Halorhodospira halophila SL1: one gene and its partner. The protein of the gene in region 1 interacts with the protein of each later gene in a pairwise test. Links are inferred from orthologs where the notes say so. Each region holds a gene or a part of one and is shown on either strand. Other genes may lie near its edges. The genes, in order: gyrA and gyrB.

Evidence for each region.
Region 2: the proteins of gyrA (region 1) and gyrB interact in binary tests that used the Escherichia coli proteins (3 or more experiments, as listed by UniProt). The link is inferred for Halorhodospira halophila SL1 from one-to-one orthologs.

Annotation. Positions count from the first base shown.
Region 1 is NC_008789.1:645,911-649,392, reverse strand. The notes cover bases 155-3,320. They hold gyrA (DNA gyrase subunit A), read left to right. Parts: upstream 155-535; coding sequence 536-3,106; downstream 3,107-3,320. Other genes in these bases: serC (3-phosphoserine/phosphohydroxythreonine transaminase), read left to right, coding at 3,182-3,320; HHAL_RS02910 (potassium/proton antiporter), read right to left, coding at 155-454. In the rest of the region: more of HHAL_RS02910, read right to left, coding at 1-154; more of serC, read left to right, coding at 3,321-3,482. UniProt on the Escherichia coli protein: A type II topoisomerase that negatively supercoils closed circular double-stranded (ds) DNA in an ATP-dependent manner to maintain chromosomes in an underwound state.
Region 2 is NC_008789.1:1,328,113-1,331,452, reverse strand. What follows is about bases 1-3,024. They hold gyrB (DNA topoisomerase (ATP-hydrolyzing) subunit B), read left to right. Parts: upstream 1-312; coding sequence 313-2,736; downstream 2,737-3,024. Other genes in these bases: HHAL_RS06225 (lysophospholipid acyltransferase family protein), read right to left, coding at 2,786-3,024; recF (DNA replication/repair protein RecF), read left to right, coding at 1-254. Outside these bases: more of HHAL_RS06225, read right to left, coding at 3,025-3,340. UniProt on the Escherichia coli protein: DNA gyrase negatively supercoils closed circular double-stranded DNA in an ATP-dependent manner to maintain chromosomes in an underwound state.

The DNA of each region.
Region 1 (3,482 bases):
CGGCCACGCGTTGTTTGAGCTCCAGGCCGCGGGCGTGGAGCAGCCCGAAGACTGCCGCGGCGTCGGTGGAGCCGACAATGGCGCCGAGGAGCAGCCCCTGTTTCCAGTCGAGGTCGAAGACCCAGGCCAGCACCCCGCCGGTGATAGCGGCGGTGATGATCACGCCGACGGTGGCGAGGGTCAGCGCTGGTTTGAGCGCTACGCGGAATGTCGAGGTCTGGGTGCGCAGCCCGCCGTCGAAGAGGATGATCGCCAGCGCCAGGCTGCCGATGAGGTGGGCGGCCTGGATGTCGTCGAAGTCGATCCCGAACAGCCCCTCCTCGCCGAGGAGCATGCCGATGCCCAGGAAGACCAGCAGCATCGGCGCGCCGACTCGATCGGAGACCACGCTGGCGAGCACGCTCACCAGCAGTAGAGCGGCGCCGAACAGGATCAGTTGGTTGGTCAAGTCCAAGCGGACGGCTCCCTGCGCTCCCGGTCGGGCGGCGGTATGATACCATCGGCCTTTTCCCCAGGAGAGTCTTGAGAAGAGCGCATGACCGGCGTTGCCCGCGAGATCCTCCCTGTAAACCTCGAAGACGAGATGCGGCAGTCGTACCTCGATTACGCCATGAGCGTAATCGTCGGGCGTGCCCTTCCCGATGTCCGCGACGGCCTCAAGCCCGTGCACCGGCGTGTTCTCTACGCCATGCGCGAGCTGGGCAACGACTACAATAAGCCGTACAAGAAGTCGGCGCGTGTGGTCGGTGACGTCATCGGTAAGTACCACCCCCACGGCGACGCCGCGGTCTACGACACCATTGTGCGCCTGGCCCAGAGCTTTAGCATGCGCTACCGGCTGGTGGACGGCCAGGGCAACTTCGGCTCCATCGATGGCGACTCGCCGGCGGCCATGCGGTACACCGAGGTGCGCATGGCGCGCCTGGCGCACGAGCTGCTGGCCGATATCGACAAGGAGACGGTGGACTTCGTCGACAACTACGACGGCTCCGAGCAGGAGCCGCACGTGTTGCCGACCCGGCTGCCCAACCTGTTGGTCAACGGCGGCTCCGGCATCGCCGTGGGCATGGCCACCAACATCCCGCCGCACAACCTGCGCGAGGTGATCGACGCCTGCGTGGCCCTGGTCGACGACCCGGAACTGCCCGTCGAGTCGCTGATCGAGTATGTGCCGGCGCCGGATCTGCCCACCGGCGGCATCATCTTCGGTACCGCGGGCATCCATCAGGCCTTCCGCACTGGCCGCGGGCGCATGGTCCTGCGCGCCCGCGCGGAGGTCGAGGAGATGACCGCCGACCGCGAGCGCATCGTGGTCACCGAGCTCCCCTACCAGGTCAACAAGGCGCGGCTGGTCGAGAAGATCGCCGAGCTGGTCAAGGAGCGCCGCCTGGAGGGCATCTCCGAGCTGCGTGACGAATCCGACAAGGAAGGCATCCGCATCGTCCTTGAGCTCAAGCGCGGCGAGGCCGGCGAGATCGTCCTCAACAACCTCTACCGCCACACCCAGATGCAGACCGTCTTCGGCATCAACGTGGTGGCACTGCACGAAGGCCAGCCGCGCACGCTCAACCTCAGGCAGGTGCTCGAGGCCTTCATCCGCCACCGCCGCGAGGTGGTCACCCGGCGGACCATCTACGAGCTGCGCAAGGCCCGCGAGCGGGCCCACGTGCTCGAGGGGCTGGCGGTCGCCCTGGCCAACATCGACGAGGTCATCGCCCTGATCAAGGGGTCCTCGGGGCCGGCCGAGGCGAAGGCCGAGCTGGTCGCGCGTGAGTGGCGCCCGGGGGTGGTCACCGAGATGCTCGAGCGCGCCGGTGCCGCCGCCACCCGCCCGGAGGATCTGGCCGATCACTTCGGCCTCGATGCCGACTCCGGCATCTACCGCCTCTCCGAGGCCCAGGCCCAGGCGATCCTCGATCTGCGCCTGCACCGCTTGACGGCCATGGAGCAGGACAAGATCGTCGAGGAGTACAGCAACCTCCTCGAGCGCATCGCCGAACTGATTCACATCCTCGACAGCGGCGAGCGGCTGATGGAGGTGATCCGCGAGGAGCTGGTGGCCATCCGCGATCAGTACGGCGACGAGCGCAAGACCGAGATCCGCGAGGACACCGCCGAGCTCTCGCTGGAGGACCTGATCAGCGAGGAGGACATGGTGGTCACGCTCTCCCACCACGGCTATGTCAAGGCGCAGCCGCTCGACGGCTACCGCGCGCAGCGCCGTGGCGGGCGGGGCAAGAGCGCCACCGCGATGAAGGACGAGGACTTCATCGACAAGCTGTTCATCGCCAACACCCACGATACGCTGCTGTGCTTCTCGAGCACCGGCAAGTGCTACTGGCGCAAGGTCTACGAGCTCCCGCAGGGCAGCCGCACCTCCCGTGGGCGGCCGATGGTCAACCTGCTGCCGCTCGAAGAGGACGAGCGCATCAACGCCGTGGTCCCCGTTCGCGAGTTCGACGAGGACCACTTCGTGTTTATGGCCACGCGCAACGGGACGGTCAAGAAGACGCCCCTGTCGCACTTCTCGCGGCCGCGTTCGAGCGGGATCATCGCCGTGGAGCTGCGCGGCGACGACACCCTGGTGGATGCCGAGATCACCAATGGGGATCGCGAGGTGATGCTGCTCTCCGACGCCGGCAAGGCGCTGCGCTTCCACGAGTCGGACGTGCGGGCCATGGGCCGCACGGCCGGCGGCGTGCGGGGCATCCGCCTGGAGTCCGGGCAGCGGGTGATCGCGCTGCTGATCCTTGGCGAGGGCGATATCCTCACCGCCACCGAGCACGGCTACGGCAAGCGCACCCCGGTGGAGGACTACCCGCGGCGGGGCCGTGGCGGCATGGGTGTGATCTGCATCCGGACCACCGAGCGCAACGGCCGGGTGGTCGGCGCGGTGCAGGCCGCCGAGGACGACGAGATCATGCTGGTCAGCCGCAGTGGCACGCTGGTCCGCACGCCGGTGGCCGATGTCTCGCGGGTCGGGCGCAACACCCAGGGGGTCAAGCTCATCAGCCTCGACGAGGCCGAGCAGTTGGTCGGCCTCGAGCGGGTCGAAGGGCTCGCCGAGGGGGAGGCACCGGAGGCGCCGGATGCGCCCGAGATGTAGGCAGTCAGGGGTCGACGGCCGGCGGTGTCGCTGCCGGGGCCCGGGTATTCGTGTTTCGCAACCGAGGATCACCGCATGAGTAGAGTCTTCAACTTCAGTGCCGGCCCGGCCATGCTCCCCGAGGCGGTGATGCGCCAGGCCGCCGAGGAGATGCTCGATTGGCAGGGCACCGGCATGTCGGTCATGGAGATGAGCCACCGTGGCAAGGCATACGTCTCCATCGCCGAGAAGGCCGAGGCCGATCTGCGGGCGTTGCTGCAGATCCCGGACAACTACAAGGTCCTGTTCCTGCAGGGCGGGGCCACCGGACAGTTCTCGGCCATCCCCATGAACCTGCTGCGTGGCGGCAAGCGCGCCGACTACATCTACACCGGTC
Region 2 (3,340 bases), 680 kb from region 1 along the record:
AGAAGCTACTGGTGGTGGCCCTGCTGATCGCCGAGGTGAAGCTCTGGTCCCGCCAGGGGCTGACCCCGGTGCTGCTGATCGACGATCTCCCCGCCGAGCTGGATCCGGCGCACCTGCACACCGTGCTGGATACGGTGACCGGTGATCCCACCCAGGTCTTTCTGACCGCTATCGACGGCGCTGCGCTGCCGACCGATCTGCCCCCGGGACAGTGGTATCAGGTATGCGAAGGGAGGGTGTCAGCGATGGTATAATGGCCTTTTACGACCGGCACTTCGGTCCAGACGTACCCTTGTAGAGGCTGAATCATCGATGACGACGGAGATTACGCCGCAGTACGACTCGGAAAGCATTCAGGTGCTGCGTGGCCTCGACGCCGTCCGCAAGCGCCCGGGCATGTACATCGGCGATACGGACGACGGTACCGGCCTCCACCACATGGTCTTCGAGGTCCTCGATAACTCCATCGACGAGGCGCTGGCCGGCCACTGCTCCGAGATCACCGTCACCCTCCACGCCGATCACTCCGTCACCGTGACCGACAACGGCCGCGGTATACCAGTGGACATCCACGCCGAGGAGGGCGTCCCCGCTGCGCAGGTGATCATGACCGTGCTGCACGCCGGCGGGAAGTTCGATGACAACAGTTACAAGGTCTCCGGTGGTCTGCACGGGGTCGGTGTCTCCGTCGTCAACGCGCTCTCTGAGCGCTTGCGCCTGGTCATCGAGCGCGAGGGCAAGGTCCACGTTCAGGAGTACGCCGATGGCGCGCCGGTCACCTCGCTCAAGGTTGTCGGCGAGACCGAACAGACCGGGACGCGCATCACCTTCAAGCCGTCCGAGGCGATCTTTACCGAGGTCCAGTACAACTACGATATCCTCGCCAAGCGCTTCCGCGAGCTCTCCTTCCTCAATCCGGGGGTGCGCGTCGTCCTCAAGGACGAACGCACCGAGAAAGAGGATGTCTTCGAGTACACCGGCGGGATCCGCGCCTTCGTTGAACACCTCAACCGCAACAAGACTCCGCTTCACCCGACGGTGTTCTATGTCACCGCCTGGCGGGATGGGGTCGGCGTGGATGTGGCCATGCAGTGGAACGACTCCTACCAGGAGAATATCTTCTGTTTCACCAACAACATCCCGCAGCGTGACGGCGGCACTCACCTGGCCGGGTTCCGCGGCGCCCTCACCCGCACGGTCAATGGCTATCTCGAGGCCGAGGGGTATCTCAAGAAGCTCAAGTCGACGCCCAGCGGCGAGGACGTGCGCGAGGGGCTGACCGCTGTGGTCTCGGTCAAGGCCCCGGATCCCAAGTTCTCCTCGCAGACCAAAGACAAGCTCGTCTCCTCCGAGGTCAAGGGCATCGTCGAGTCGCTCCTCTCCGAGTCGCTGCAGACATTCCTTGCAGAACACCCGCCGGAGGCCCGCGCCATCGCCGAGCGCGTCATCCAGGCCAGCCGGGCCCGCGAGGCCGCGCGCAAGGCCCGGGAGATGACCCGGCGCAAGGACGCGCTGGATATCGCCGGCCTACCGGGCAAGCTGGCCGACTGTCAGGAGCGCGATCCGGCTAAGTCGGAGATCTACCTGGTCGAGGGCGACTCCGCCGGCGGTTCTGCCAAGCAGGGGCGCGATCGCCGTACCCAGGCGATCCTCCCGCTCAAGGGCAAGATCCTCAACGTCGAGAAGGCGCGATTCGACAAGATGCTCTCCTCGGCGGAGGTCGGCACCCTCATCACCGCGCTCGGCTGCGGCATCGGCCGTGACGACTTCGATCCGGACAAGCTCCGCTACCACCGGATCATCATCATGACCGACGCCGATGTGGACGGCTCCCACATCCGCACCCTGCTCCTGACCTTCTTCTACCGGCAGATGCGCGAGCTGGTCGAGCGCGGCAACGTTTATATCGCCCAGCCACCGCTCTACAAGATCAAGCGCGGCAAACAGGAACACTACGTCAAGGATGAACGCGAGCTGACCGAGTATCTCCTGGAGCTCGCCCTGGACGGCTCAGCCTTGCACCCTGGCGGGGGCGCACCTCCGATCAGCGGCGAGGCTCTCGGTCGGCTGGCACGCCGCTACTACGAGGCCATGGAGCTCATCGAGCATGTCTCGCGGCGCTGGGACTCGGCGATCCTCGAGCAGATGACCACGCTGGCGCCGCGTACCGAGGACGACATCACCGACGCCCAGGCCATGCAGGCGTGGTTCGATCAACTGGTGCAGCAGGTCGAAGCCGCCACGGATGCCAGCATGCGCTATCGGGTGACGGTCCAGCGCGGCCCGGATGGGGGCTTCCAGGAGGCCATCGTGACCCGGCGTCGCCACGGTCTGGATCAGGAGTACCGCTTCAATCCGCAGTTCTTCCTGTCGGCGGAGTACGACACCCTGAAGGCCCTGGCCTCGCTGCTGGACGGCCTCCTCCACGAAGGGGCCGAGGTGGTTCGCGGCGAACGCCGTCGGCCGGTTACCAGCCTGCGCGAGGCGGTGGAATGGCTGATGGAGGAGGCCAAGCGCGGGCAGACCATCCAGCGCTACAAGGGTCTGGGTGAGATGAATCCGGATCAGCTTTGGGAGACCACCATGAACCCGGAGACCCGCCGGCTCCTGCGGGTGACCATCGACGATGCGGTGGCCGCCGACGAGATCTTCACCACGCTGATGGGGGATCATGTCGAGCCGCGGCGCGATTTCATCGAGCGCAACGCGCTGGCGGTCTCCAACCTCGACGTCTGATCCCGATGCCCCTCCGGACCGGCGGTCGCTCCGGAGGGGCCGCCGCCGGTTACCGGGCCGCTGGGCGGCTCTCCAGCTCCGCCATCCGCGCCTCGATCCACGCCTCGACCTCCGTGGTCACCTCCTCCGCGCTGCGGCCCTCGGTGGCGACCGGCGGGCCGACATGGACCTGGATCTGTCCAGCCCGCCGCAACGGGCTGTTCCGGCCCCAGAAGCGACCGGCATTGTGGGCGACGGGCACCACCGGGACACCGGCGCGGATCGCCAGCTGTGCCCCGCCGCTACGGTAGCGGCCCTTCTGTCCCGGGGGCACGCGCGTCCCCTCTGGAAAGACCACGACCCAGCGGCCCCGTTGCAGGCGGTCGGTCCCCTGTTCGATCACTTGTTGCCGTGCGGTCCCCCGCGCCTTGCGGTCGATGGCGATGGGCTCAAGCAGCCGCAGCCCCCAGCCGAAGAAGGGGATGCGCATCAGCGACTCCTTGAGCACCCACGTCTGCGGCGAGAACCACTGGAGCAGCGCTAGCGTCTCCCAAGCCGACTGGTGCTTGGCCATAACGACGGCGGCGTGGTCGGGGCGGTTCTCCAGGCCGTGGACCCGGTAGTC